One region of the Arthrobacter sp. CJL-S3 genome, then DNA from elsewhere that is predicted to be linked to it. Evidence: riboswitches for the same ligand, from Rfam matches in the RefSeq annotation. Region 1 holds a riboswitch; each other region holds the start of a gene.

Region 1 (9,812 bases):
CGTGCACCCGGGCGGCGCGGTCCGCGAGGGCCCGGCCCTCATTGAGCTGCCGGAGCAGTTCGGTGTAGTCCAGGCACGGCCGCGTCTGGGTTTCGATCTGTTCGAGTTTGAGTTCGTAACTGAAATCGGTGCCAACCCCGACGTCATGCAGCTTCGTCGGGTCAACGGGGCCCGCGTCCTGCTTCGGCGGGACCAGGCTGGGCAGCATGACATCGGCGAGGGCAAGCAGCATCCCCGTTTCCGGGTCAACTATCAGCAGTTCTTCCTCCACGCCGAAGGTGCGCATGTCTCTATTGTGCGTCAGGATCCGCCGAAACGCGCTACCTCAACGGGGGGTCACTCCGCGCCCATGCGGCGTCTCCCGATGGGCGCGGAGTGACCCGGCGTTGCCCGGATTAGTCCAGCGGATTCAGTCTTGGAAGTACTCGATTTTCGCGCCGATGGTGTTGAGCCGCTCGGCCAGATCCTCGTAGCCGCGCTCGATCACGTAGATGTTGCGCAGTTCCGAGACGCCGCGGGCGGCGAGCATGGCCAGCAGCAGGCAGGCCGCGGGGCGGAGGGCCGGCGGGCAGCCCACCTCGGCAGCGCGCCATTTGGTGGGTCCGTTGACGTAGATCCGGTGCGGGTCGAGCAGCTGCACCTGGGCGCCGAGTTTGTTCAGCTCGGTCAGGTAGATCGCCCGGTTGTCGTAGACCCAGTCGTGGATCATCGTCTGGCCTTGGGCGTTCGCGGCGATGACCGCGAAGAAGGGCAGGTTGTCGATGTTCAGCCCGGGGAAGGGCATGGGGTGGATCTTGTCCTCGGGGGCGCGCAGTTCCGAGGTCCGGGTGGTGACGTCCACCAGCCGGGTGCGCCCGTTCCGGGCCAGGTACTCGCCGGACACCTCCAGCCGCTGGCCCATCTGCTCCAGCGTCGCGAGTTCGATTTCCATGAACTCGATCGGGACGCGCCGGATGGTCACCTCCGAGTTCGTGACGATGCCCGCGGTGATCAGGCTCATCGCCTCGATCGGGTCCTCGGAGGGGAAGTATTCGATGTCGGCGTCAACGGCGGGGCGGCCGGTGATCTTCAGCGTGGTGGTCCCCACGCCCTCGATCCCGACGCCGAGCATCTGCAGGTAGAAGCAGAGATCCTGCACCATGTAGTTGGGGCTGGCATTGCGGATGACGGTGGTGCCGCTGCGGTGGGCGGCGGCCATGATGGCGTTTTCGGTGACGGTGTCGCCGCGTTCGCTGAGCACGAAGGAGCGGTCGAGCCCGTCCGACGGCGGCGCCTGCACGGCGTAGAAGCCGGCCGTGGCCTCGACGCTGAGGCCGAACTGGCGCAGCGCCTGCATATGCGGCTGCACGGTGCGGGTGCCGAGGTCGCAGCCGCCGGCGTAGGGCAGCCGGTACTCGCTGGATTCATCCAGGAGCGGGCCCAGCAGCATGATGACGCTGCGGGTCCGGCGGGCCGCCTCGACGTCCATCGAATCGAGGTCCAGCACGGCGGGGCGGCGGATCTGCAGGTCGTTGGCGTTGAGCCAGGTACATTCGACGCCGATGCTGGTCAGCACCTCGACGATCCGGTTGACCTCCTCGATCCGGGCGAGCCGCCGCAGGGTCGTGGTGCCGCGGTTGATCAGGCTGGCGCAGAGCAGGGCGACGCCGGCGTTCTTGCTGCTGTTCACGTCCACGGAGCCGGACAGGGTGCGGCCGCCCTCGACCCGGAGGTGCGTCATGGCCGGCCGACCCACCTTCACAATGCTCCGGCCGAAAATGGATTCGAGCCGCTGGATCATTTTCAGGCTCAGGTTCTGCTTGCCCTGTTCCATCCGGGCAATCGCGCTCTGGCTGGTTCCCAGCTCGGCGGCGAGCTGGCCCTGGGTCCAGCCCTTCTGGCCACGGGCGTCGCGGAGCAGGGCGCCAACTTCTTCAGCAGTCTCTTGAGTCATATCCGGAAAATATCACGAATGATCTAATAAACTCCTGAATTCCGCCCGGAATGCCGTTAATCTCACAGGAATACCCGCGCCGTGCGATAACCGCAGCTACTGCCGGGCGAGGAAGACCATGTTCCAGGTTCCCGCCGCCAGCGAGGCGGCGACGGCGGCCCCGGCAATCAGCACCCCGCCCAGCAGCACCCAGGCGTCCACGCCGCTGACCGTCGATTTCCGGGCCCAGGTCCGGTGCGCGCCGCCGAAACCCCGGGCCTCCATGGTGACCGCGAGCCGGGAGGCGCGGCGGACGGCCTGCACCAGCAGCCCGAAGCTCTGCCCCAGGGTGGCGCGGAGCCGCTGCAGCGGATTCCCGTGGGAGCCCACGCCGCGGGCCCGGCGGGCCATGCCGATGGTCTGCCATTCTTCGGCCATGAGTCCCACGAGCCGCATCGCGGCCAAAGTTCCGAGGACGAAACGGTGCGGCAGCTTCGCCTTCTGCGCGAGGGCGTCCGCCAGGTCCGTGGGGTCCGTGCAGCTCATCAGCAGCACCGCCGGCAGCGCGATGGCCAGGCCGCGGATCATGAACCCCACCCCGAGCTCGAGGGAGCCTTCGCTGATGGACCAGATCCTGGCGTCGAACAGGATACTCCCGCTGTCGGGGGCCAGGATCGTGGTGCTCCAGCCTCCCACTGCGGCGGCCAGGATCAGCGGCCAGCCGCGCTGCCAGAGCAGGGCGAGGGTCAGTCCGGCCAGCGGCAAAAGCGCCAGCTCGAACGCCAGGGCCACCGAGGCGGACACCCAGTCGATGGAGAGCGCCAGCACCATCGTGATGAGCATGACGGCGGTGAATTTCGCCAGCGGGTTGGCCCGGGTCAGCACGGCCTGGTTGCCGCGCAGCGTCAGTTCCTGCCTCATGGCGCGGCCACCTTCCCCTGTTGCCGGGGTCCCGGGTCCCGGTCCGGTTCCCGGTGTTCCGGGGCCCGGAGGCTCAGCTCGGTGCCGCCGAGGACCGCGCTGAATTCGGCATCGTGCGTCACGGACACGACGGCGGTGCCGTCGTCGAGCAGCTCGGAGAGGAAGGATGCCAGCTCGGCCCAGGTGTTGGCGTCCTGGCCGAAGGTGGGTTCGTCCAGGACGAGCACCCGGGGATGGGCGGCGAGGACGGTGGCCACCGACAGGCGCCGCTTTTCTCCGCCCGAGAGCGTGTAGGGATTGGCGTCCACCAGCTCCGTCAGCCGCAGCCGCTCCAGCAGTTCGTCCACACGCTCCTCGCCGCGGCCCAGGTGCCGGGGTCCGAACATCAGCTCGTCGAACACCCGGCCGGTGACGAACTGGTGCTCGGGTTCCTGGAACACGGTGCCGATCCTCGCGATCAGCTGCTGGGCCTTCCACCGGTACGGATCGATCCCGGCGCCGGCGCTGAGTTCCACGGTGGCGGAGACCCTGCCGGACACCGGCGCGAGCAGCCCGGCGAGCGTGAGGGCGAACGTGGACTTCCCCGAGCCGTTGGGCCCGGTGATGGTCAGGGCCTCCCCGGCCCGGACCTGGGCCGTGATGCCGGACTGGACGGGCTTGGGCGGGATGGGACGGAAGCCGCCGCGGAGGCCGGACCGCCGCGGGCGTTCGCGCGACACGGCCAAGTCCTCCGCGGCCAGCAGCAGCTGCCCCGCGGCGCCGGCGCCCGCCGCTAATGCCCCGGCTGCGCCGGGGTGCCCGGTCTCCCGGGTGCCGCCGCGCGCGCGGGTCGGGGGCACGTAACCCGGCACCCAGACGCCCGCTGCGGTGAGCATGTCCCGTGCCTGCGCCAGGACCTGGTCCGGCGGCCCGTCGATCAGCACAGCGGAGTCCGTGGCCGAGCCGGGCTGCAGAACCACGATCCGGTCCACGAGGTCCTTCCAGACCGAGACCCGGTGCTCCACCACCACCAGGGTGGCGCCGGTTTTGTCCAGGCAGCGGCCGACGGCGTCGCGGACCTCCAGAACCCCGGCGGGATCGAGGTTGGCGGTGGGTTCGTCGAGCAGGATCAGCCCGGGGCGCATCGCCAGGATGCCGGCGAGCGCCAGGCGCTGCTTCTGCCCGCCGGAGAGCGACGACGTCGGGTGGTCCAGCGGCAGCCGGCCCAGCCCGACGTCGTCGAGCGCTTCCGCCACCCGTGACCAGATGTCCGCCGGGGGCACGGAGAGGTTCTCCGCGCCGAAGGCGACGTCGTCACCCAGGCGCGAGAGCACCACCTGGGTTTCCGGGTCCTGCTGCACCAGCCCGGCCCGGCCGCGCCGGGACCGCGGCGGGGCACCGTCGATCAGCAGGCTGCCGGACTCGTCCGCGTCCTCGGCGTCCGCCGCGGCGCCGGATGCCGGGTCTGCGCCGCCCGCGGAGCTGTCGCCGAGCACCCCGGCCAGGGCGTGGAGCAGCGTGGACTTGCCGGCACCCGAGGGTCCCAGCAGGAGCACGCGCTCCCCGGGCCGGATGTCCAGGTCCAGGCCGCTGACCGCGGGCCGGGACCGGCCGGCGTGCCGCCAGCCCCAGCCGCGGGCGGTGACCGCGGCCGGGCGGACCGTATCGGAGGATGTCATGGTCGGTGTTCGGACGTCAGGAGAAGACCGGCTCCGTGGCGGCCCGGCGGGAGGCAAAGGAACTCAGCACACCGGTCCTGGCCAGGCCGCGGGTGGCGAGCCAGGACAGCCCGCCGGCGATCACGGCGCCGGAGATGGCGGTGAAAATGATGTACGCGAGCTTGTCGCCGCTGGCGTAGGCGATGTTCCAGCCCCAGGGCATAAACGCATCATTCAGGCCGCAGAACAGGCCCGCCCCGGCACCGGCCAGCAGGGACACCGGCAGGTTGAACTTCTTGTACATAAAGGCGGCGAAGACCAGCTCGGCGCCAAGGCCCTGCAGCAGGCCGGAGATGAGCACCGTGGTGCCGTACTGCGAGCCCATGATCAGCTCGCCGGTGGCGGCCACGGCTTCGCAGAACAGTGCGGCGCCCGGTTTCCGGATAATGAGCATGCCCAGCACCGCGGGGATCATCCAGCCGCCGGCGTAGAGCCCGGTGAGCGGCGGGTAGAACGCGTTGACGGGGGCGGAAATGAGGTTGGCGCCCTGGGACCAGGCCCAGAAGATCACGCCGCCGGCCACCGCGATCAACGCGGCCACCACAATGTCCACCACACGCCAGTTGTGGCTGCGCTTGGCGGGCGTCGCGGATGGTTCGTGCCTGGATGGTTCGTGCCCGGCTGGTTCTTGCTTGGCTGATGTGTCAGTCATATCGTCCTCCTGAGGAACAGGAGGGGAGAGTGACCCGGGGATCGGCGGCTTCCGCCGCTGTCCCGCGCACTCTGAGAACTCGACTCCCTTGCGCCGGTACTAACCGGATCAGGTTCGAGGGTCTGCGGCTGTCCGCACTCTCAGCGCCCACCTGTGGTTTCCCCGGATTCCTCCGGTGATGCCCGACGGCGGCGCTCCCCTGTCGTATCTAAATATCGCCCTTGTGGGCGTGGACCAGTTTACACCCGTGACGGGTTGTTTTCCGGGGCCCGCCGTCACAATCCGCCGGCGTCGGCGCCGGTGACCCGCACCGGCCGGCTTGGTAGAGTCGCACCAAGCACGGGAACTCCGGACGCCGCGGCCTGCCGGCCACCCGCGGCGGCCATCTAACGGAAGCTGAATCATTTGACCAACTCACCAGTGTCCTCCCCCGACTACGACCCGGACTCCGCGGAACCGCAGCCGCACGGGTCCCTGGGTGCGCTCATCGGCCGCATCCTGGCCGAAATGGAGGAGCTGCAGTTCCGGTCGTTCAGCAAGGATGACGCCCTGGACCTCGGGCTCCTCCTGGTGGAACTGGGCCGGCGGCGTTCGCACCCGATCGCCATCGATATCACCAAGGGTGAGCAGGTGCTGTTCCACGCGGCGCTCGAGGGAGCCACCCCGGACAACGAACGCTGGATCAGGGCCAAGCAGCGCACAGCCGTGCGGTACGAGGTCCCGTCGCTGCTGGTCGGACTCCGCGCCCGGGCCGCAGGGGGAAGGATTGAGGACAACGCCTGGTTCGACCAGCAGGAGTTCGCCGCGCACGGCGGCGCCTTCCCCATCTACCTGCGCGGAACCGGGATGGTCGCGACCGTCACGGTCTCCGGGTTGCCGCAGAAGGCCGACCATGAGCTGGTGGTCGAGGCGCTCTCGGAAATTCTCGGCCGCTCCGGGACATCAGGCTAAGCAGCCGCGGTTGCCGCTCCGGGGCGTCCGCGCCGCCAGCCGGATCAGCGCAAGCCCCACGGCCACGAACCAGACCCACAACAGCACCCCGTAACCCCAGTAGAACTCCGGGACGGCGTGCCGCAGCGCCTCCGCGACGACGCCCAGTCCGCCGGTCGTTATCCCGAGCCACGCGAGGGTCCGCGGAAGCACCCCCTGCAGCATGACAAGGGAGATCAGCAGGATGCCGAGCGCGGACAGGACGCCGACGACGGCGGGGGTGTTGTTCTCCGCGACGACGGCTTCGGCGGCGGTTGCGTAGCGGAGCCGGGCTGCGTCGTCGTCCGCAGCGGTGTACCGGTCACTCAGGTACACGAGCACCAGGGAGCCCCGGCTGGTGACGGGGACGGCGAGGATCAGCGCCCACGACAGTCCGCCGACCACCGTGGCCAGCAGTGCCAGGCTCTTGTCGAGCGGGGCGAGCGCCACGAAAAGTGCCACGAACACCAGCACCGGCAGGATGTTCGGCACGATCCACAGCAGCTGTTCGGCGAGGTAGATCCCCTTGTTGAGTGCGATGAATTCCAGCGTCTCGGCCCCTCCGTGGACCGGAGGCGGGGCGGCGAAGTCCAGGACCAGGGCGAGAATCAGCAGCGCCACGAAGAGCACCGAGGATATGCCGGCCCAGAGATAGAGCCGCCGCCAGGACTGGCCGTCGGCCGATGGCGCGGCGGGCGGCGAGGCGTGGCCCCGCGGTCGGGTGTTGGGCTGGTCCATGCTCGAAGGTAGGACCGGGCCCGCCCGGCCGAACAGGGGCGTTGGTCCCGCGCCGCCAGCCGGAGCAGAGGCGGTCCCGCGTCCCTGGCCGAACCGCCCGGCCGGGAAGGCTAGGCTAGGGGAAGCCCTGTTTCCCCCACAAGGAGTTGCGAAGAATGAACATCTTCATCAAACTGCTCGGCACCGGCATCAGCCTGCTCGCCGGCTACGTCGGCACCAAGCTCGTTGACAACATCTGGGAGAAAGCCACCGGCAACCAGCCGCCCAAGGGCCACGACGACGATGTGCCCACCACGCTGCACTCGGCCCTGACCTTCGCGCTGATCTCAGCGGGCGTCAGCGCCATCATCCAGGTCCTTGCCAACCGCGGCACCCAGCGCGCGATTACCCGCTTCGCCAAGTCGCAAGACGTCGTTTAGGGCGTATTGTCCAGAGCTCACCGCCCCGCGGTGGCCTCGTCGCCGTCGTCGTCGGTGAAACCGCGCTTGCCGGCCGCCTGCTGCACCACAGCCTCCAGTTCGTCCGTGCTGAGCAGCTCCGGGTGCAGGTGCTTCGTCCGGTAACCGGCGCGGCCGACCATGTGCGCCGACACCGGCACGGTGAGCAGCTGGAAGATCCACGCCACCACCAGCACCGGCCAGACCCACCAGGTGCGCATTTGCAGGCCCAGCGCGAAGAGCAGCAGGAACAGCCCCAGCACCTGCGGCTTGGTGGCTGCGTGCATCCGGGTCATGAGGTCCGGGAAGCGGAGCAGGCCCACCGCCGCGGCGAGGGACATCAGGGCGCCGACCACCATAAAGACCGCCGAGACGGCGTCGATTACGGTGTCGCCGGAAAATGTCTCAGGATTCACGGGTCTTCTCCCGACGGTCGGCAACGAAGCGGGCAACCGTGACGGAGCCGATGAACCCGATGAGGGACACCGCCACCAGCAGCATGAGGTTGTTGAGATGCCGGTTCGCCGCCATGTCGATGCACAAGGCGGCGCCGACGATGGCCAGCAGCACGTCCGCGGCCAGCACCCGGTCCAGCAGCGAGGGACCCCGCGCGATGCGGATAATCGCGCCGCCGGCGGCCAGGGAGAGCACCACGGCGGTGACGGTCAGGACCAGCTGCATCATGCCGCCACCTCCTGGTTGAGGGCGGAGAGTTCGGCTTTGGTGCCCATGATCCTGATCAGTCCCGCTTCCGTGTCGCGGACGTCCTTGCGCAGCTGCGCGGCGTCCTCGGCGTTGCGGACGTTGATGCCGTGGATGTAGAGCGTGGACGTGGAGCGGTCCACCTCCACGACCAGCGAGCCGGGGATCAGCGCCGTGATGTGGCCGGTCGCGGTGACCAGCAGGTCGGAGTGGCTCCGGAGCGGGACGGCGACGACGGCGCTGATCACCTTGGGGCACTTCGCCACGGCCAGGTAGAGGACCTGGAAGCTCGCCGCCACCACTTTGGCCAGGAACATCAGGGCGAACGGAACCGCCCGGAGCACGTTGAAGCGCCCGCCGAGTTCCACGGGCGGCAGGTAGAACAGCCGGGCCACCAGGACGGCGATGAGGGCACCGAAGAGCAGGTTCCCGGGGCTGAAGTCCCGCCAGAGGGCGCCCCAGACGATCACGAGCCACACCAGCAGCGGGAGTTCCTGCCGCAGCGAGATCCGTTTCCGGCTCATTTGGACACCACCCGCGGCTCGGGCTGGGCGATCGCGGGGACCGGCGCGTCCTCGCCGAGGACCGCCTGGATGTATGAGGTCCGGTCCAGCATGTCGACGGCGGACTGGTCCGCGACCTTGAACAGCGGACCGGCGAAGATGGTCAGCCCGACGCCGAAGATGACCAGGCCCAGGGTGGAACCCACCATGGTCCTCGGCAGCAGGGTGACGTTGGTCTTGCCGGCCCGGTCGCCCGTGGCCGAATCCTCGGGGGCGGCCAGCAGCACCGGATCGGGGTGTTCGGCGTCCTCGGGCTTGCGCCAGAAGGCGCGGTTCCAGACGCGGGCGATGGCCAGCAGGGTCAGCAGGCTGGTCAGCACCCCGCCGATCACCAGGGCGTAGGCCAGCGGGGTTCCCAGCTGCACCCCGGCCTGCAGCAGCCCCAGCTTGCCCAGGAAGCCGGAGAACGGCGGGATGCCGGCCAGGTTCATGGCCGGGACGAAGAACAGCACCGCCAGCATCGGGGACAGCTTCGCGAGCCCGGCGACGCGGTCCATCGAGGAACTGCCGCCGCGGCGTTCAATCAGGCCGGTGACCAGGAACAGGCTGGTCTGGATGGTGATGTGGTGCGCCACGTAGAAGACGGCGGCGCCCAGCCCGGCCACCGAGGACATCGCGAGACCGAACACCATGTAGCCGATGTGGCTGACCAGGGTGAAGGACAGGAGTCGTTTGATGTCACTCTGGGCCAGGGCGCCCAGAATGCCCACGATCATGGTCAGCAGCGCGGCGACCATCAGCGGGGTATTGAAGGTGTCGCCCGGGAACAGCAGCGTTTCGGTGCGGACGATCGCGTAGACACCCACCTTGGTGAGCAGGCCGGCGAACACCGCCGTCACCGGGGCCGGCGCCGTCGGGTAGGAGTCCGGGAGCCAGAAGGACAGCGGGAAGATGGCCGCCTTGATGCCGAACGCCACGAGGAGCATCACGTGCAGCAGGTTCTGCGTGCCCTGGTCCAGGTCCGCGAGCTTGATGGCGAGGTCGGCCATGTTGATGGTGCCGGTGGCGCCGTAGATCATGGCGATCGCGATCAGGAAGAGCACGGAGGACACCACGGAGACCACCACGTAGGTCACCCCTGCCCGGATCCGCGGCCCCGTCCCGCCGAGGGTCATCAGCACGTAGCTGGCGGTCAGCAGGATCTCGAACCCCACGTACAGGTTGAACAGGTCCCCGGAGAGGAAGGCGTTGGACACCCCGGCGACCAGGATCAGGTAGGTG
Region 2 (9,812 bases), 1.0 Mb from region 1:
GCGTATGCAATTCACTCACTAGGGGAGTTTCCTTATTCATTTTGGGCTGCGCTGCTTGCTCAACGGGGCCGGCCGGGAGGCCGTTCCGGAGCACGCTCAGGCGCGCAGGCAATTCCAGTGGAAGCCGATCGCGGGCTATCTAAATGCTGGCACTGGGGACCAGCGGGTCTGTCTCAAGATCGCGTAGGGGCGGGCTTGTTGAATTCGAAAATCAAGGAAATCAACGACCGGGCATCCATATCTACCCTTCCAGTCTAGCTGTACCCGGCCCGGATCCCCGACTGACAGCGCAGACGGCGCGCGGGAGGGCCGGCGGTTCCCTAACCCACCAGCTCCAGCCGGACCTCGCGGGTGGCAATGTCGGAGGACACAATCCGCACCCGGACCTGGGTGCCGGGCTCCAGTTCGCCGGGGCAGCGGGCGGTCACCGCGGGGTCGGCGATCTGCACGATGCCGGAGGGTCCGTTGCCGTTTCCCGCCTTGGTGCCGACGCCTCCGTTGCCGTTCCTGCCGTTGCCGTTCTTCCCGTTCGCAGTTTTCCCGTCCGCGGTCTTCCCGTTCGCAGTTTTCCCGTCCGCGTTTTTCCCGTTCCGGGCCATCTTGGATCCCGAAATCACGACGGCGTCGAACTCCTGTCCGACGTGGTTCACCAGGAGCGCCGCCTCGACGGTGTCGAGGGAGAGCCGCTCCAGCTTGGCAGCCAGCTGGTCCGAGGTCGCCATGATCCCCGGAAGGGAGGGCAGGGCCTCGCGGGCCCAGTCCGGGACGGCCGTGCCGTTGCTGAGCGCCTCGCAGATCACCAGGACAAACCGGTCGACCAGCCGGCGCAGCGGGGCGGTGGAGTGGGCGTAGGCAGCGCCGATGGCCGCCTGGGTGGCGGCCTCGGGCACGGTTCCGTCGAAGGGGGTGTAACCGGCGCCGCGGAACAGCATGCCGGCCGAGTGCACGATCGCCAGCTGGCGCGGGTCCGTCGGGTCCAGGGTGCGCAGGTACTCGCCGTAGCTCATCTCGCCGTCCCAGGGCTTGCCCAGGGCGCGGGTCTGGCGGTGGAAGTGCCCCAGCGAGGCTTCATCCGGGGCCGGCATGGTGCGCAGGATTCCGACCTTGCCCGCCAGCATGATCTCCGCGGCGGCCATCCCCGTCATCAGGGAGATCTGGGCGTTCCAATCCTCCACGGGCAGCGGCGGCGCAGCGGCAATCCGGTAGCCGCCGTCGGCCAGCTGTTCGATTTCCTGTTCCGGCATGTTCAGGCTGGCGCCGCCGCGGAGCCGTTCCAGCTCGACCCGCTTCATCCCCACTTCCTTGAGCAGCTGCAGCACGGGCGCGGCGGTGCCGGCGTCAAGCTCGGCCTGCACGCCCCGGTAGCTGAGCTTCGCCCGGCTGCGGACCGTCGCGCGGCGGACCAGCACCCCGGACACCTCGGCCGCGGCGTCCAGCTCGAATTCCCACACGAACGCAGCGCAGAGCTGGCCGGCGAGCAGGCTGCCGGCCTCTTCGCTGATGATTTCCGGATGCAGCGGAATCCGGCCGTCCGGAGTGTAGTAGGTCTGGCCACGGCGGCGGGTTTCGGCGTCGAGGGCGCCGCCGGGGACCACAAAGGAAGGGACGTCGGCGATCGCGTAGAAGACCTTGTAGCCCTCACCGGAGCGGTCGATGAAGAGGGCCTGGTCCAGGTCGGTGGAGGACGCCGGATCGATCGTCACGAACTCGATATGCGTGAAATCCAGCTCCGGGAGCTCGTGCCCGGCGACGGCCTCCTTGGCCTCCCGGAGCGCGTCCTCAGGGAAGGGCCCCGGCAGCTCCAGCGTCGTGCGCAGCGCGTTGAGCGCCTCGGCAAGTTGGTTTTTCTGCTGGTGGACATTCGGGGTCAAGCGATGATGGGACACGAAAATCAGATTAGCTCCATTTGCGCCATTAGTCTTGGATCATGAGCACATCCCCGGCTGATCCTGCCCGTTACAACACGTTCCTGATGGATCTGCTCGGCGTCATGGCCTACGGCGAGCTGTCCGCCTTCGAACGGCTCTCCTCCGATGCCCGGTATTCACCCACCCTGCACGACCGTGCGGTGCTGGGCCGGCTCGCCGTGATCGAGTTCCAGCACTACGAGCTCGTGAGCGCCAAACTCGACGCCATGGGCCTGGACGCGGAGGCCGCCATGCTGCCGTTCCAGCCGTCCGTGGACCATTTCCACGAACGCACCCGCCCGGCGGACTGGTACGAATCGCTGATGAAGGCGTACGTGATCGACACCGTCTCCGCCGATTTCTACCGCGCCATTTCCCGCTACGTCGACGCCGGAACCCGGGCCCTCGTGGAGCAGATCCAGGCCGACGGGGGAGCCACGGAGGTGCTGCGCGAGCGGCTCAAGGCAGCCCTCGCCGATGACCCGCGGCTGGCCTCGCGGCTGGCACTGTGGGCCAGACGCCTGCTCGGGGAAGCGCTGACCCAGGCGCAGCGGGTGAGTTTTGAGCACTCGTTCGTCGGGGGCCTGATCGGCGCGGACGAGGACCGGTCCAAGGAACTTGTCCGCGAGCTGATGGACGAACTGGCCGCGAACCACTCCCGCCGTATGACCCAGCTCGGCCTGGCGGGCTGACCGGAGGCCCGGCCGCCCGAACGGTCAACGCCTGCCGGTCCTGAGCGGTCCTGGCCGGGATCGGTTCCGCTCGTTAGTTCCGCGGGTCCCGTTCCCTGAGTGATTCCGCCGTTCAGTTCCCTGCGGCGTCGAGGACCGCGAGCAGGGCCCGGGCGGCGTCCGCGGGATCGTCGGCGTCGGTGATGGCGCGGACCACCACGATCCTGCGCGCGCCGGCCTCCACCACCTGCTCCACGTTTCCGAGGTCAATGCCGCCGATCGCGAACCACGGCACCTCTCCGGCGATCTTGCCCTCGTCCGACTCGGCCGCCCGGCGGACCGAGTCGGCCGCGTAACGCACGAGCTCAAGTCCGACGGCGGCGCGCCCCGGCTTGGTGGGGGTGGCCCACACCGGCCCGACACAGAAGTAGTCCAGGCCGCTGCGGCCGGGGGCGGCGGCGATGGCCGCGTCGACCTGGTCCGGGCTGTGGGTGGAGAGCCCGATCACGGTGTCCTTGCCGAGGAAGTCCCGCGCGGCCCCCTGTGGGATGTCCTTCTGCCCGATGTGGAACACCGGAGCCCCGGACAGCGAGGCAATGTCCGCCCGGTCGTTGACGGCCCAGAGCCGGCCGTGCCGACGGGCCGCCTCGTGCAGGACGTCCAGGAGTTCCAGCTCCTCGGCCGCCTCCAGAGACTTGTCGCGCAGTTGGATGATGTCAACACCGCCGGCAAAGGCGGCGTCCACGAAGTCCGCAAAGTCGCCGCGGTCCCGGCGGGCACCGGTGCAAAGGTAAAGGCGGGCAGTGGTGTGGACGGCATCCTGGCTCATGTCTCCAGCCTAGTTCCTCTAAACTGGGCGAATACCGCGGGAGCCCGCCGCCGGTCACGCCCCAGGCGTCCGGCACCGGCAGGCTGAGAGGGCGTCAGAGCCGACCGCTTGACCTGATCCGGTTAGTACCGGCGTAGGGAAGGAATCCTTCATGGGCCCCCCATCCGCCCGCGGCATGTCCGCGGCAGCTGACACTGCAACCGACGCTGCGGCGCCCGATGACGCCGAAACCCGGGAATGTTACGACGTTGCCGTGATCGGCGGCGGAGTTGTCGGCCACGGGATCGCCTGGGCGGTGCGACTCTCAGGCCGTTCGGTCGCCCTGATCGACGACGCCCCCGGAACCGGCGCCAGCTGGGCCGCCGCCGGAATGCTCGCCCCGGTGAGTGAACTGCACTACCAGGAGGAAGCGCTCCTGGAGCTCATGCTCGAATCCTCCCGCCTCTGGCCGGCTTTCGCCGCCGCCCTGGACGGCGAACCGGCCGCGGGACTGGACTCGGGGCAGACCGTCGCCGGAGGCGCACGGGCGGACACCGGCACGGGATACCTCACGACGCCGACCCTCGCCGTGGGGGCCGACGCCGCCGACCGCCGGGCGCTCGCTGACCTGCGCACCGTCCAGCAGGCGCACGGCCTCGCCGTGGAGCCGCTGACCGTCCGTGCGGCGCGGGTGCGGGAACCACTCCTGAGCCCGGGTATCTCCTGTGCTTTCGACATTCCCGCCGACCACCAGGTGGACCCCCGCCGGCTGCTCACCCGGATCGGCAAGCTCCTCGCCGCCGACGGACGATGCCACACCGTCACCCGGCGCGCCGCCGGCCTGCTCTGGGCGGACGGGCGGGTGGTCGGTGCCAGCCTCGCCGGCGGCGGCAGCGTCCGGGCCACGGAAACCATTGTGGCCAACGGCCTGGGCGCCGCGGCGCTCGGGGGCCTGCCCGCAGGGCTGCGGTTGCCGCTGCGGCCGGTCCACGGCGACATCCTCCGGCTGCGGGTGCCGGAAAGACTGCGGCCGCTGCTGACCTCCACGGTGCGGGGACTGGTCCGCGGCGTCCCGGTCTACATCGTCCCCCGGCAGGACGGCACGGTGGTGATCGGCGCCACGCAGCGGGAGGATGCCCTGGGGGCCGAGAGTCAGACGGGGGCCCCGGCCGGCGGCAACACTGCCGGCGCCCCCAAGGCCGGCGCCCCCGAGGCGGGCAGAAGCAGCGCCGGCGGCGCCGTGTCCGCCGGCGGTGTCTACCAGCTGCTGCGCGACGCCCAGCAGCTGGTCCCTGCCGTCGCCGAACTGGAACTGCTCGAGTCCACCGCGAGAGCCCGTCCCGGAACCCCGGACAACGCGCCGTTGCTGGGCCGCGTTGCGGAACCGGGGGGCCACGGCGACGTTGCGGGATTGATCATCGCCACCGGGTTCTTCCGGCATGGAATCCTGCTCACCCCCGCCGCCGCGGAGATCTGCCGGCAGCTCCTGGACGGCGTCGCGGACCCGCGCTGGGCACACTTCAGGCCGGACCGGTTCGCCGGCGGCACGCAGGACACGGGCACGCAGGACACGGGCGCGCAGGACATCGGCACGCAGGATTCCCGCACACACGACACCGTTCCGCCGGCCGCGGGACCGCCGGAAACAACCCCTGGGATCACAGCACCCCGAATTACGGCCCCCCGGAGTACCACCCGCCCGGACACCACCCCTGAGCACAGCAAGGAAACGGTATGAACATCAGACTGAACGGAACCGAGCACGCGCTCCCCGAGGGTGCCTCGGTCAGTACCCTCGTCAGCCAGATCACCGGCCGGCCGCTGGCCCCGAACGGCCGGTCCGCGGACGGCGGAAAACTCGGGGTCGCCGTGGCCCGCAACGCGGAAGTCGTTCCCCGCAGCCAATGGCACGGCACCGCGCTCGCCGACGGCGACGACATCGAGCTGGTCACGGCGGTACAGGGAGGATGAGCAGCATGGCTGAAACCACACGGGCAGCGGCCCCCGGAGTTCCCCCGGCACCGGCAGCCGCACCGGCCGCGGCAGATCCCTTCACCGTCGACGGCGTGGAGCTGGGGTCCCGGCTGATCATGGGCACCGGCGGGGCGCCGAGCCTGGACGGTCTGGGCGCCGCGCTGCTGGCCTCCGGCACCGAACTGACCACCGTCGCGATGCGGCGCTACTCGCCCGCGGAGACCGGGTCCCTATTCCAGCTGCTGCTGGACCACAACATCCGCGTGCTGCCCAACACCGCGGGCTGCTTCACCGCCAGGGACGCCGTCCTGACCGCCGAACTGGCCCGCGAAGCCCTCGACACGGACTGGGTGAAGCTGGAAGTCATTGCCGACGAGCACACCCTGCTGCCGGACGCCGTGGAACTCGTCGAGGCCACCGAACAGCTGGTGGGCCGCGGGTTCAAGGTCTTCGCGTACACCAACGACGACCCGGTGCTGGCCCTGCGGCTGGAAAACCTCGGCGCCGCCGCGGTGATGCCCCTGGGCTCACCGATCGGCACGGGCCTGGGCATCCTGAATCCGCACAACATCGAACTGATCGTCTCCCGGGCCTCCGTGCCCGTGGTCCTGGATGCCGGGATCGGCACCGCCTCCGATGCTGCCCTCGCCATGGAGCTTGGCTGCGATGCGGTGCTGCTGGCGACGGCAGTGACCCGGGCGCAGAATCCGGTGCTGATGGGGGAGGCCTTCAAGCATGCCGTGATCGCCGGTAGGCTGGCCAAAAGGGCCGGCAGGATCCCGCGCCGGGAGCACGCGCTGGCGTCCTCGGCGATGGAGGGCCGGGCCGAATTCCTCTAGGCAGCGAAGGAGCCCGCCATGGCAGCCACCGACGACATCCTCGACGAGGGCCAGGTCGACGCGGCCCTGGCGGAGCTGCCGGACTGGAGGTACCGGCTCGGCGGTCTCGTCACGGCCTACAAGGCACCGACGGCGGCCGCCGCGCTGGAACTGATCGCCGCCGTCGGACGCCTCGCCGAGGAACAGAACCACCACCCGGACCTGGACTGGCGCTACAACCGGGTCTTCCTGCGCTACAGCTCCCACGACGCCGGGGACGAAGTCACGCGGCGGGACGTCGCGGCCGCCACGGCCGCCGGGGCGGCAGCAGCCGCCGTCGGCGCCACCGCGGAACCCGGCCTGCACCGGACCGTGGAGGTGGCTATCGACTCCGAGGACCCGGCCGCCATCGCGGAGGTCTGGCGGGTGGCCCTCGGCTACCGCCGCGGAGGCGCGAATGACCTGGTGGACCCGTACGGGCGTGGCCCGACGCTCTGGTTCCAGGAGACCTCCACCCCCAGCCCCAACCGGATGCACCTGGACATCCACCGCAGCAGGGCCGAATCGGGTCCCGTGCTGGAGAAGACGGCGGCTGCCGGGGCCTTAATGAACCATGACCACGCACCCAACTGGGTCGTGGTCACGGATGCGCAGGGAAACCAGCTGTGCCTGTGCACCGAGGCAGGCCACGGAACCGGAGCTCCGGAGGCCTGAGCCGCGGCAGCCCGCCCGCTGCCGGCAAGCGGCTAGTAGCGCAGGATGGCGGTGAGCCGGGCGGTGTCGCGGCTCGTGCGGGTCCTGCCCAGGTACAGCACGGCCGCCACGGAGGCGGCGGCGCCCAGGACCATGGGCAGCACCCACGGAATCCAGGTCAGGCCCGGCTGGTAGCCAAGCCCGGCGGCCATGAAGGCGATCCAGCTCAGCATCCCGACCGTCAGAGACACCCCGGCCGGCACGGCGATGCCGTACTTGGCGTGGCGCTTGTCGTTGGCCCACACCACAAAGCCCGCGGCCACGGTCACCAGGGCAACCACAATCAGGGAAAGCATGTCGGGACTCCTTGCGGGTCGGGGCGCCGGCCGGCAGCGGTGCTGCCGGCGCACAGGGGCGGCTGGTGGTTAGAGCGCGCCGAAGCCGACGCGGCGTACTTCCTCGGCGCCGATTTCAACATAGCCCAGGACGTTCGCGGGAATGATGATCAGGCGGCCTTTTTCATCCGTCAGGCGCAGCTCCGTGCCCTTCGCGATGGCCTCGCCGACCACCTTGGCCACGGCGTCGGCCTCCTGGGACGATTCCAGGACAATTTCGCGGCCGATGTTCTGTATGCCGATCTTTACTTCCACAGCAAGGCCTCCCAGCCAATCAAAGTTCTCAGGTGTTATGTCTATTTGTAGTCTAGGTTTCCTTGGGGAAGCGTGAGATTCCGCGCCAAGCTAAACGGTAGATCAGATCGCTGGCCACATCGAGGTCGAGATTGCCGTCGGTTTCCAGCCAGTACCGGGCGCTGACCTGCGCCATTCCGGCGAGCCCGCGGCCCAGCAGCTGGGACTCCAGTTCGGGCAGCTTGGTGTCCTCGGCGATGACCCGGGCGACGGCGTCGGCGAAGGTCTTGTTGAACGCTTCCAGCCGGGCGCTGACATCGGCGTCGTTGACGAGGTCGGATTCGAAGACGAGGCGGTGGGCCTGGTCGTCGCTGGCGATGAAGCGGAAATAGGCCCGCATGACCGCCTGGACGCGCTCATCGTTGTCCGTGGTGGAGTTCAGGGCACCGAGCAGCAGCTCAATCAGTTTGCTCAGCTGGCTGTCGAGCAGGGCCAGGTAGAGCTCGCGTTTGGACGGGAAGTGCTGGTACAGCACGGGCTTGCTGACATGGGCGGTCTCGGCGATTTCGTCCATCGCGGCCCCGTGGTAACCGTTCGCCACGAACACTTCCTGGGCCGCTGCGAGCAACTGTGCCCGGCGCTCATCGCGGGGCAGCCGCGCCGATCGCTGTCCGCTGCGTGCCGGGACGTCCGGTGACTTACCGGCATGACCCCGCTCAACCGGTGCCTGATGAACCACTGTCGGCCTTCTTTCGCTTGCTGTTACGTCCACTTTACGTGCCGGTAATATGACCTGGCGGCATCTTCGGGCATAGATTGAAGTATGGCTTCCAAGTTCACCCCCAGCCCAGGCCCCGCAACCCCGGAAACTGCGCCCGCGGCGTCCGGACCGCTGGTGGAACCGGCCGACGGACTGAGCCCGGCCGAGGTGGAACGGTACTCCCGGCACCTGATCATCCCGGAGATTGGGTCGATCGGGCAGCGCCGGCTGAAAAATGCCAAGGTCCTCGTGATCGGCGCCGGCGGCCTGGGCTCTCCCGCGCTCCTGTACCTGGCCGCCGCCGGCGTGGGAACCTTGGGAATCGTCGACGACGACACCGTGGACCTGAGCAATCTCCAGCGCCAGGTGATCCACGGTGTGGCGGACGTGGGCCGGCCCAAGATCGAGTCGGCGCGCGACGCCATTGCCGCCCTGAACCCGCTCGTGGAGGTCCGGCTGCACAACGTCCGGCTGGACGCCTCCAATGCCCTGGAGCTGTTCGCCGGCTACGACCTCATCCTGGACGGCGCCGACAACTTCGCCACCCGCTACCTCGTGAACGATGCCGCGGCGATCCTCGGCAAGCCCTACGTCTGGGGTTCGATCTTCCGCTTCGACGGGCAGGTCAGCGTCTTCTGGGAGCAGTTCGGCCCCACCTACCGCGACCTGTACCCGGAGGCGCCGCCGGCTGGGTCGGTGCCGTCCTGCGGGGAAGGCGGCGTGTTCGGGATGCTCTGCGCCGCCGTCGGCTCGCTCATGGTGACGGAGGCCGTCAAGCTGATCACCGGCGTCGGGCGTTCACTGCTGGGCCGGGTGGCGCTCTTCGACGCCCTCGGGGGGACCTGGCGCGAAATCAAGGTCTCCCGCGATCCCGAGGCGGAGCGGATCACGGAACTGACCGACTATGAGGCGTTCTGCGGCATCACCCCGGCCGCGGAGGCGGGCACCGAACACACCGTGACCGCAACGCAGCTGGCCACGATGCTGGCCTCCCGCACGGCAGGACTCAAGGACTTCCACCTGGTCGATGTGCGGGAAACAGGGGAGTACGACATCGTCCGGATCGACGGGGCCGTCCTGATCCCGCAGGGCCGGATCCTGGCCGGCGAGGCCTGGCACGAGCTGCCGCAGGACATGGACATCGTGTTCCACTGCAAGGCCGGGACCCGGTCCGCGGCCGTCCTCGCGGCCGCCCGGGCCGCCGGCTATGAGCGCGTCAGCCACCTCGACGGCGGAATCCTGGCCTGGGTGCGGGACGTGGAGCCGGACAAACCGGTCTACTGACCGGCTCAGCAGCGTCTCCCTAGTGACGGGCGCGGCTCGACAACCGACACCGGGCCCTTCGTCGGCCCGGAGCATGTCACCGGGTCCATGTTCTCCTGTGTTTCCATCGCAAGGGGCAGATATGGGTGCCCCGCCCCGACGGATCAACGGCCAGACCGCGTGCACTGGAGCTAATCGGTCCGGCTTGGTAGCTTCAACGCATGGCCATCAAACTTGAGAACGTCGGTATCGCCGTTCGCGACCTCGAAGCAACAATCGCCTTTTTCAC
Region 3 (9,812 bases), 1.5 Mb from region 1:
GGTAGTCGGCGATCTTGGGCCGAGCGGCCGACATGGCCGCGATCAGGCTGGACTTGCCGGCGGAGGGGAAGCCGACCAGGGCGATGTCGGCGATGGATTTCAGTTCCAGGACGACGTCACTGGATTCGCCTTCGATGCCGAGCAGCGCGAAGCCGGGGGCGCGGCGCTTCTGCGAGGAGAGCGAGGCGTTGCCGAGGCCGCCGATGCCGCCGGCGGCCGCGATGTATTCGGCGCCTTCGCTCACCAGGTCAGCGAGGACCTCGCCGTCCTTGGACTTGACCACGGTGCCGACGGGGACCGGAAGGATCAGGGTTTCGCCGTGTTTGCCGGCGCGCCAGTCGCCCATGCCGGGGCCGCCGTTGGTGGCGTGGCGGTGCGGGGCGTGGTGGTAGTCCAGCAGGGTGGTGGTCTGCGGGTCGACACGCAGGATGACGTCGCCGCCGTTGCCGCCGTTGCCGCCGTCGGGACCGCCGAGCGGCTTGAACTTCTCGCGGTGAACGGAGACACAACCGTGACCGCCGGTACCGCCGGATACGTGCAGTACTACCCGGTCTACAAAGCTGGCCACGTGGATCTCCTCAGTGCTGTTCCCCGGGGTCCAAAGACTCCCAAGATGATTGTAATGCGGTTAAACACCGGTGGAGCGGACCTAATGGCCCGCCCCACCGATTTAAGACTTGTTGTTACTCTGCAGCTGCAGCAGTCACAATGTTCACGACGCGACGACCGCGGCGGGTGCCGAACTCGACAGCGCCGGGGGTCAGTGCGAACAGGGTGTCGTCGCCGCCGCGGCCAACGCCGGCGCCCGGGTGGAAGTGGGTGCCACGCTGGCGGACGATGATTTCGCCTGCGGAAACTACCTGGCCGCCGAAGCGCTTGACGCCAAGGTACTGGGCGTTTGAGTCACGACCGTTGCGAGTGGAACTCGCGCCTTTTTTATGTGCCATTTGGAAATGCCTGCCTTAAAATTCTGGGGAATCTGCTGAAAACCTGAACCGTAACGATTAGTTACTTGATACCGGTGATCTTGACCTTGGTCAATTCCTGACGGTGACCCTGGCGCTTCTTGTAACCGGTCTTGTTCTTGAACTTCTGGATGACGATCTTGGGACCGCGAAGGTCCTCAAGGATCTCAGCCGTAACCTTTACCTTGGCCAGGTCCGTAGCTGCAGACGTGACCTTGTCACCGTCCACCAGGAGCAGTGCGGGCAACTCAAAGGTGCTGCCGGCTCCACCGGGGACGCGGTTCAGGGTAACGAAGTCTCCAACGGAAACCTTCTCTTGCCGGCCGCCTGCGCGGACAATCGCGTACACCACTGGGGAACTCACTTCTCTCGACGTTTATTACTAGATTTGCGTGCGGAACCTGGGTCCAAAGTTTCTGGTCCGGCTCACGCTGTGCCTCTACGCCGGTGGGTTCCCCGGGGGGACCCATGAGCTATCCCGTGGACAATCGCACTCGAAATCAAGTGGAGCGTCCTCAAGGTCATAACCCAAGTGTTGGCGTAAGCACCGAAGATCTAGACTACGCTAATTTTGCCTTCGGCCGCAAATGAGGCTGGTTCCGAAGGGAGGTACGTGATAGGCGCCACTCTGTATGGACAGGGTGTTGCCGCAACGACTTCCGGAACCGTGCCCACCTATCGTACAGGCTCCGCCCGGCTCCCCGGGTCAGGCGTGCAGCCGCGGCGCGTCGAAGAAGTCGACCTCGTAGCGTGCGGACTGCCGGAAGGCCACGGTCATGGCCTGCCGTTCACTCTCCGACGCCGCCCGTCCCGCCGCGTCGGCATAGGCGACCGCCTGCCGGGTGGCGGCGGCGAACTCCTCATCCGCGTAGGTGCGCAGCCACACCGCATAGGGGTGCGCGTCCGGGGCGCCGGCGGCGAGGAACTGCCCGTGCAGGGTCTCCCCGACCTCGGCATAGAGCCAGAAGCACGGCAGCACGGCGGCCACCAGCACCCCGTAGCTGCCGGAGACCGTGGCGGCCAGCAGGTGGTCCACGTAGGACTTGGTGACCGGCCCCAGCGTCACGTCGGCGGTGCGGGTGCTCAGCCAGGTCCGGTGCAGCTCCGATTCCACTTCCAGGCAGTTCTGGGCGGAACGGGCCCAGAAGAGCTGCTCGGCCTCCGTGGGTGCGATCGCTGCGGCGCGGGCCAGGACCCGGGAATAGCCGTTCAGGTACAGGGCGTCCTGGGCGAGGTAGTAGGCAAAGTCCTTCTCCGGCAGCGACCCGTCGGCCAGGGCCCTGATGAACTCCAGGCCGTAGATCGCGTCGAGGTCCCCGGCGGCCGCGTCCCGCAGCGCCGCGGCGAAGGCCCCCTCGGCCGGGACCCGGCCGGTCCCGCCATGGTGCTGGGTGTGCTGCTGGACGTGGTGGAAATGATGCACCGGGCCGTTGCCGGTGCCGACGTCGAGGTCCGCCGAGGCGCGCAGCGCCTCCTGCAGCCACGGCTTGACCTGGCGGAGCGCGGCCTCCCAGTCCCCCGGCCCGTCGTGTCCCATGATTCTGGCCTGCACTGTCGCCATCGCCGAGGACAGCGAGCATCCGGTGCCATGGCTGTTGCGGGTGGGCACCCGCTCCCCCGGCACCACAACGACGTCCTGGGCCAGCACCCCGACGGTGTTGACCAGCGCGTCCGGGCAGCCGGCGGCTCCATCCTGGTGGGCCCTGGTGCCCGAGCTGCCCTCGCTGCCTTCGTTGCCCGGGTGGCCCCCGGGGCCGCTGCCGCCGTCGAGGTGGCCGCCCTTCACCAGGACCGTGGCCCCCGTTTGGGCCGCGAGCCGTTTGCCCTGCTGCAGGGCCGCGGCCCAGGTCCCGGCGGCGGGCTCCCTGAGCAGGATCGCGAGTTCGGCGAGGTTGGGGGTGATCAGGTCCGCGTAGGGCAGCAGCGCCTTCAGGGCCGCCTCGGCGGACTCCTGCAGCAGCCGGTCCCCGCTCGTCGCGACCATCACGGGATCCAGGACCACGACGGCGGGCCGCGCCTTCTCCAGCCAGGTGCGGACGGCGTCGATCACCTCGGCGTCCCCCAGCATGCCGATTTTGACGGCGTCGATGGTGATGTCCGCGCTGATGGCGTCCAGCTGTGCGGCGAGGAACGCCGCCGGCGGGACATGCACGGCGCTGACGCCGCGGGTGTTCTGCCCGGTCAGGGCCGTGATGGCTGCCATGCCGTAGCCGCCGTGCGCGGCAATGCTCTTGAGGTCGGCCTGGATTCCTGCGCCGCCGGAGGGATCGGAGCCGGCAATCGCGAGCACCCGAGGGATCCGGGGCGCCGACGGGGCGGGGACACACGGAAGAAACGATGAGGTGGTGGTCAAGAGAGACATCCCTTCGCCGGTGCTAACCGGACAGGTTCAACGGGTCTGGATCTCAGCCGGCTCGATGCGCGGCACCCCGTGTCAGGGACCCAGCCTAGCCGGATCCCTTAACGAAGTCGCGGGCACGGCCCGAACCTGGTCGTATTGCTACGCCGTCCGGACCGCGCCCGCGGCCTTGCTGAACTGTTCCGGTGTTAGAGCTCCGAAGCCGGAACCCCGACACCGAGGATGATCGGCTCGCCGGCGGCAGGCTTGGCCGCCGGCGTGGTGGCTGCCGGGACCTTGGCCTCATGCACCGAAACGGCGGCGGTCTGCCGGGTTTCCTGGCGCTGTTCCACCGAGGTCTCGTTGGCTGCGCCCTGCGCGCGGCTGGCGCTGCGGTTGCGGCGTCCGCGGCGGGCCCGGGAGGTGCCGGCCTCGGCTTCAGCCTCGGTCTGGGAACCCGGAGCCTGGGCCCGTCCCGGTCCGGTTCCGCCCGTGCGCGCCGGAGCGGCCGTTGCGGTCCGGGCTGCCGGAGCCTTCGTTGCCGGGGCACTCACCGGCGCAGCCTTTTCCTGCGGAGCCTTTTCCTGCGGAGCCGGTTCCTGCCGAGCCGGTTCCTGCGCGGCCGGAGCCGCGGCTGCCTCGGCTTCACCCAGGTGGGCGAAGGCCTCGGTCAGGAGATCCAGGGTCAGCGAGGGCGCGCTCGTCTCGTCGGCGTGTTCCACGAACGGCAGGGCGACCTGCTCGCCGCCGAACGTCAGGACGGCTGCGGGACGTCCCGCAGCTTCCTCCGTCGCGGCCAGCTCGACGGCTGCCTCGAGGGCGGCCTGGCGGGTCCCGGCGTCGCGCGCGGTGGCTGCCTCGCCGTCATGGAGGTGGGCGGCGTGCGCCGCTGCCGCGATGTTCGCCAGCGCGGCGCGGGTGGCCTCGGCCTTGGCGTGGCGCTCGGCCTCGGTGGGCTCGGCGTGGACTGCTGCCGGGGCGGACTGCTCGTCCGCGCCCTGGCCGCCCCTGCCGCGGCGGCGGCTCTTGCGCTCCGTCCGGGCGGCGGGCTGGTGCTCGGTCCGCGGGACGTGGTGCTCGGCGGCCACGACGTTGGCGCGGCGGTGCTCCACCGGCTCGTCGTGGGTGACGATGCCGCGGCCGGCGCAGGTTTCGCACTGCTCGCCGAAGACTTCCAGCAGCCCGGTGCCCATCCGCTTGCGCGTCATCTGCACGAGGCCCAGCGAGGTCACCTCGGCGACCTGGTGCTTGGTCCGGTCCCGGCCCAGGCACTCCACCATGCGGCGCAGCACGAGGTCGCGGTTGGATTCGAGCACCATGTCGATGAAGTCGATCACGATGATGCCGCCGATGTCGCGGAGCCGGAGCTGCCGGACGACTTCCTCGGCCGCTTCGAGGTTGTTCTTGGTGACGGTTTCCTCAAGGTTGCCGCCGCTGCCGGTGAACTTGCCCGTGTTGACGTCCACCACGGTCATGGCTTCGGTGCGGTCGATCACGAGGGACCCGCCGGAGGGCAGGAAGACCTTGCGGTCCAGGGCCTTGTGGATCTGCTCGTCGATGCGCCACGCGGCGAAGATGTCCGTGTCCTTGGTCCACTTCTCCAGCCGGCCCACCAGGTCCGGCGCCACGTAGGTGACGTAGGCCTCGATGGTGTCCCAGGCTTCCTCGCCGGAGACGATCAGCTTGGAGAAGTCCTCGTTGAAGACGTCACGGACCACCTTGATGGTCAGATCGGGTTCGCCGTAGAGCAGCTCGGGGGCGAGGATCTTGGTCGAGGAGGACTGTCCCTCGATGCCTTCCCACTGGGCGCGGAGGCGGTTGATGTCGTGCGTGAGCTCTTCCTCGGACGCCCCCTCGGCGGCGGTGCGGACGATCACACCGGCATCTTCCGGCAGGCGGTCCTTGAGGATCCGCTTCAGGCGGTTGCGTTCGACGTCGGGCAGCTTGCGGGAGATTCCGGTCATGGAACCGCCGGGAACGTACACGAGGTAGCGGCCGGGCAGCGAGATCTGGCTCGTGAGGCGGGCACCCTTGTGCCCGACCGGGTCTTTGGTGACCTGGACCAGCACGGAGTCGCCGGACTTCAGCGCGTTCTCGATCCGGCGCTGCTTGCCCTCGAGGTTGACGGATTCCCAGTTGACTTCACCGGCGTAGAGCACGGCGTTGCGGCCACGTCCGATGTCAACGAAGGCGGCTTCCATGGACGGCAGCACGTTCTGGACCTTGCCCAGGTAGACGTTGCCGATCAGGGAATCCTGCTGGGTCTTTGACACGAAGTGCTCGGCCAGGACGCCGTCCTCGAGGACGCCGATCTGGATTCTGTCGTCGCGCTGGCGGACGATCATCTGGCGGTCGACCGATTCGCGCCGGGCCAGGAACTCGGCCTCGGTGATGACGGTGCGGCGGCGGCCGGTGTCGCGGGATTCGCGGCGGCGCTGCTTCTTCGCCTCAAGCCGGGTGGAGCCCTTCAGGGACGTGACGCGGTTGTTGACGGGCGCCTCGGTGGCTGCACGGGGCGCCCGGACGCGGGTCACCGTGTTGGGCGGGTCGTTGTCTTCCCCGCCGGTCAGTTCCAGGTCCTGGTCGCCACGGCGGCGGCGGCGGCGGCGGCGCGAGGTCACGCCCTCTTCGAGCTGCTCCTCGGAGTCCTCTTCCGCTTCTTCTCCGGTGTCCTCGGATTCGTTCTCGGCGCCGGGCTCAGTGTCGGATCCGCGGCTGCTGCGTCCACGGCGTCCGCGGCTGCGGCGGCGACGGCGGCTACCGGCGTCCTCGCCTTCACCTTCCTCGCCCTCTTCTTCATCGGCTTCCGCCACGACGGCGGCCGCCGGGGCCGGGCGCACGACGGTGGCCAGGTCGGGGGCCTGGAAGATCATCGAGGTGACCGCTCCCGGCTCGAGGAAGAGCGAGCCGGCGGAGGCTGCTGCGGCGGGTGTTTCTGTTGCTGCTGCTGCGGCGGGCGCAGCGGCGTCGGCTGGTGCTTCCACGGGGGCGGTTGCTGATGTTGCTTCCGGCGTCACGCCGGAGCCTGCCGCCGCAGGGGTCTCGGCGGCCGGGGTCTCAGCGGCCGGCATCTCCGCCGGGGTCTCAGCGGCGGGGGCAGCGGCCTTGGCGCGGCTGGCGCGGCGCCGGACCGGCTTCTCCACCGGAACGTCAGCGGCCGGTGCGGCGGCGGTCTCTGCCGGGGCGGCGGTCTCAGCGGCGGTTTCAGCTGCCGCGGCGTCGTCGGCGAAGGCCGGGAGGGGTTCGGCCGGCGCGGCGACCTTGCGGGTGCGGGAGCGGCGGACGGGTGCTTTGGCCTTGGCTTCCGCGGCCGGAGCCTCGGTTGCGCCGGTTGCCTCCGCGGGGACTGCTACGTCGGCTGCGTCCCCGGAAGCGGCTGCCGTGTCCGCTGCGTCCGCGGAGGCTTCCTTCTTCGGAAGGGCCTTGCGGCGGGTCCGGACCGGCCGCTTCGGCGGCGTTGCCGCGGCTGCGGCGTCTACGGGTTCCCCGGCACCGAGGGCGTTGTCGTTAGTCGTTACAACCTGGTCATTATCCATATGTGGCGACACTCCTGCCCCTGAGTGGCCGCCACATCCGGCACCCGTTGGGGCAAATATTTGTCAACACCCGCGGGCATTGACAGAAGTCAATTGGATACCCTCAGGTTCGCACCGGCAGTGGGGTGCGGCAGCCCTGGAGGGCCGGCGGAATTGTTCTGAAACCCGTTGATCTACACGTCACAACCAGGTGCCGTCCAATGGCATTGCGGGACAGCCTGGATCAGAGGATCCGTGGCTCCCTGCTCATCATTGGCGGTCTTGGGAACAAAGTCGCCGGACCGGAATCCGGATGTGGATCGGGTTCCAGCCACGATCATTGTCTCACAGGACCCGCGAAATCAGGCGTAAGCAGGCATCCGGCCCGCACCGTGGACCGAATCACTGGGGACCGCACAGCGCTTCCCGGGCTTCGTCCAGTCTCCGGCGATAGAATCGGATCAGTTGCACCGACCAAAGGACTTTCATTCCATGCCCACCATCTCCAGTGCCACCAGTGAGGCGGCCGAGCAGCAAGGCTCCAGCACGTCAGTCGCGGAACGGCCGTTGCCTCCGATGACCCGGGACCGCCCGTTCGCGTGGCTCCTGCTGATCACCGGCGTCGTCGGCTGGCTTGCCTCCGGGGCTCTGGTGCTGGAAAAGCTGGAGGTCCTCAAGGACCCCAGCCATGTGACGGTGTGCGATGTGAACCCCTGGATCTCCTGCGGGCAGGTCATGCAGACCTGGCAGGGTTCGGTGTTCGGCTTCCCCAACATGTTCATGGGGATCGTGGCGTTCGCGGTCATCATCACCACGGCCATGGGCATACTCGCGGGAGCCACGTTCGCCCGCTGGTACTGGCTGGGCCTTCAGGCCGGCGTGACGCTGGGCTTCGCGTTCGTGGTGTGGCTCTGGTCCCAGGCGCTGTACTCCATCCACATCCTGTGCCCGTTCTGCATGGTCGTCTGGGCCGCGATGATTCCCCTGTTCGTCTGGGTCACCGTCCGCAACGTGGCCCATGGCGTCATCCGCCTGCCCGCCGGCGCCACCAGGATCCTGGGCGACTCGGGCTGGATCATCACGGCGCTGCTCTACGTCGCCGTGGTCGCCACCATCTTCTTCGCCTTCATCCAGGTCTTCATCGGGACCTCCGGCTACTAGGCGCACCGCCCGCGCCGAACCACCGCGAGGTGACGGTCCGCCGAGGTGACAGTTAAGGCCCATGTTCGTGACGAACATGGGCCTTAACTGTCACCTCGGCGGGAGGATGGGTCCGGAAGTTAGTCCTGGAACCAGATTTTGATCTCGCGCTCCGCGGAGTCCACGGAATCCGAGCCGTGGACCAGGTTCTGCTGCACCTTCAGGCCCCAGTCGCGGCCGAAGTCGCCGCGGATGGTCCCCGGGGCCGCCGTCGTCGGGTCCGTGGTGCCGGCGAGCGAGCGGAAGCCCTCGATCACGCGGTGGCCCTCGAAGATCGCCGCGACGACCGGTCCGCTGAGCATGAACTCGACCAGCGGCTCGTAGAAGGGCTTGCCCACGTGCTCCTCGTAGTGCTGCTCGAGCAGTTCGCGGCTCGCGTTGACCTTCTTGAGCTCGGCCAGGGTGTAGCCCTTGGCCTCGATGCGGGCGATGATGCTGCCGGTCAGGTTGCGGGTGACGCCGTCGGGCTTGATCAGGACGAGGGTGCGCTCAATGCTCACAGCTGCTCCAATGTGTTGGGGGCGGGATTCGGAAATAAGTCTAGTTGCTTTGATCTTCGGGGTGGGCTGCGTCCCAGGCGGCCTGTTCGCGTTCGCGCTGCGCGGCTTCCCGGTCGATCCGGATGCCGGTGCGGATGCCGTACCACCAGGCCACGGCGAAGAGTCCGCCGACCAGGAACATGGCCGGTTCCAGGATGCCGGTCAGGATCAGCACGATCTGCAGGATCCAGCCCAGGGCCACTCCCCACGGTCTGGTGAGCACCGCGCAGGTCAGGGCGTAGACCAGGCTCAGCGTGATCCCGACCGAGAAGATCAGGACCGGCGGGAATTCGTCCCGGCGCAGCCCGAAGACGGTGAGGGTGCCGAAGAGCACCACGAAGGCCTCCAGCAGCAGCACCGTCGAGGCGAACAGGACTTTGGTGGAGCGGCGCTTCTTGGGCATGCCGGGCTGCCATTCGCGCTGGGCTTTGGTGAGTTTCGCCATGGGCTACGCCTCCGCCTTTCCGAGCAGGATCCGGGCTTCCGCGACGAGCGTGATGGACCCGGTGACGAGGACGCCGCCGGCGAGGTCGTCGTTGGCTTCGGCCCGTTCCACGGCCCATTCGAGGGCGTCGTCGAGCTTTTCGGCCACGTGGATGTTGTCCTCGCCGAAGCCGAGCTCCAGCGCGAGTTCCGCTAGGTCCTCGGCCGGCACCGCGCGGGGCGAGTTGGACTGCGTGAAGCAGTATTCGGCGGCCAGGTCCCCGAGGGATTCCTTGAGCTGCCGGAGGATTTCCTCGGCATCCTTTTCCCGCAGGACACCGACCACCACCACCAGCTTGGTGAAGCTGAACGCCTCATGGATCGCCTCGGCGGAGACCCTGATGCCTTCGGGGTTGTGCGCGGCGTCCACGATGATGGTCGGCGCGGTGCGCACCACCTCCAGCCGGCCCGGCGAGGTGACGGAGGCGAACGCCTCCTGCACCAGCCCGGCGTCGAGCGCCTTTTCGGCGCCGAAGAAGGCCTCCAGGGCGGCGATCGCGACGGCGGCATTCTCGGCCTGGTGCGCGCCGTGCAGCGGCACCAGCAGGTCCTCGTAGCGGCCCGCGATGCCCTGGATGGTGACCATCTGGCCGCCAACGGCGACGGTGCGGGATTCGACGCCGAACTCGACGCCTTCGAAGCGGAACGGGACGTTGGTTTCCTTGGCCTTTTCCAGCAGCACCTGGGCCGCATCGCGGGGCTGCGCCGCGCTGACGAGGAAGCCGCCGGGCTTGATGATGCCGGCCTTTTCGTACGCGATGTCCTCGGTGGT

The links. Region 1 has a riboswitch for thiamine pyrophosphate ahead of AC06G6_RS18795 (ECF transporter S component). Riboswitches for the same ligand answer to the same signal wherever they lie in the genome.
Region 2: linked by a shared signal. The riboswitch ahead of AC06G6_RS13870 (FAD-dependent oxidoreductase) and the one ahead of AC06G6_RS18795 (ECF transporter S component) in region 1 are both predicted to bind thiamine pyrophosphate.
Region 3: linked by a shared signal. The riboswitch ahead of AC06G6_RS11600 (bifunctional hydroxymethylpyrimidine kinase/phosphomethylpyrimidine kinase) and the one ahead of AC06G6_RS18795 (ECF transporter S component) in region 1 are both predicted to bind thiamine pyrophosphate.

Annotation. Positions count from the first base shown of each region.
Region 1 covers NZ_CM160046.1:4,085,942-4,095,753, forward strand. Annotated here, with positions in the region: gene AC06G6_RS18775 (glutamate--cysteine ligase 2) at 1-286, opposite strand, end outside; gene AC06G6_RS18780 (UDP-N-acetylglucosamine 1-carboxyvinyltransferase) at 410-1,933, opposite strand; gene AC06G6_RS18785 (energy-coupling factor transporter transmembrane component T family protein) at 2,030-2,833, opposite strand; gene AC06G6_RS18790 (ABC transporter ATP-binding protein) at 2,830-4,491, opposite strand; gene AC06G6_RS18795 (ECF transporter S component) at 4,508-5,182, opposite strand; TPP riboswitch at 5,250-5,393, opposite strand; gene AC06G6_RS18800 (heme-degrading domain-containing protein) at 5,588-6,133, shown strand; gene AC06G6_RS18805 (DUF4386 family protein) at 6,125-6,889, opposite strand; gene AC06G6_RS18810 (DUF4235 domain-containing protein) at 7,045-7,308, shown strand; gene mnhG (monovalent cation/H(+) antiporter subunit G) at 7,326-7,685, opposite strand; gene AC06G6_RS18820 (MrpF/PhaF family protein) at 7,732-8,010, opposite strand; gene AC06G6_RS18825 (Na+/H+ antiporter subunit E) at 8,007-8,552, opposite strand; gene AC06G6_RS18830 (Na+/H+ antiporter subunit D) at 8,549-9,812, opposite strand, start outside.
Region 2 covers NZ_CM160046.1:3,051,476-3,061,287, reverse strand. Annotated here, with positions in the region: gene AC06G6_RS13890 (DEAD/DEAH box helicase) at 1-19, opposite strand, end outside; gene AC06G6_RS13885 (RNB domain-containing ribonuclease) at 321-1,886, opposite strand; gene AC06G6_RS13880 (ferritin-like fold-containing protein) at 1,928-2,599, shown strand; gene thiE (thiamine phosphate synthase) at 2,712-3,407, opposite strand; TPP riboswitch at 3,434-3,565, shown strand; gene AC06G6_RS13870 (FAD-dependent oxidoreductase) at 3,559-5,124, shown strand; gene thiS (sulfur carrier protein ThiS) at 5,121-5,357, shown strand; gene AC06G6_RS13860 (thiazole synthase) at 5,363-6,199, shown strand; gene AC06G6_RS13855 (4a-hydroxytetrahydrobiopterin dehydratase) at 6,218-6,892, shown strand; gene AC06G6_RS13850 (hypothetical protein) at 6,925-7,227, opposite strand; gene AC06G6_RS13845 (DUF3107 domain-containing protein) at 7,297-7,521, opposite strand; gene AC06G6_RS13840 (TetR/AcrR family transcriptional regulator) at 7,574-8,239, opposite strand; gene moeB (molybdopterin-synthase adenylyltransferase MoeB) at 8,324-9,544, shown strand; gene AC06G6_RS13830 (VOC family protein) at 9,745-9,812, shown strand, end outside.
Region 3 covers NZ_CM160046.1:2,540,806-2,550,617, forward strand. Annotated here, with positions in the region: gene obgE (GTPase ObgE) at 1-568, opposite strand, end outside; gene rpmA (50S ribosomal protein L27) at 684-947, opposite strand; gene rplU (50S ribosomal protein L21) at 1,009-1,317, opposite strand; gene AC06G6_RS11600 (bifunctional hydroxymethylpyrimidine kinase/phosphomethylpyrimidine kinase) at 1,672-3,327, opposite strand; TPP riboswitch at 3,310-3,407, opposite strand; gene AC06G6_RS11605 (Rne/Rng family ribonuclease) at 3,513-6,839, opposite strand; gene AC06G6_RS11610 (vitamin K epoxide reductase family protein) at 7,311-7,979, shown strand; gene ndk (nucleoside-diphosphate kinase) at 8,099-8,518, opposite strand; gene AC06G6_RS11620 (DUF4233 domain-containing protein) at 8,559-9,002, opposite strand; gene AC06G6_RS11625 (bifunctional folylpolyglutamate synthase/dihydrofolate synthase) at 9,006-9,812, opposite strand, start outside.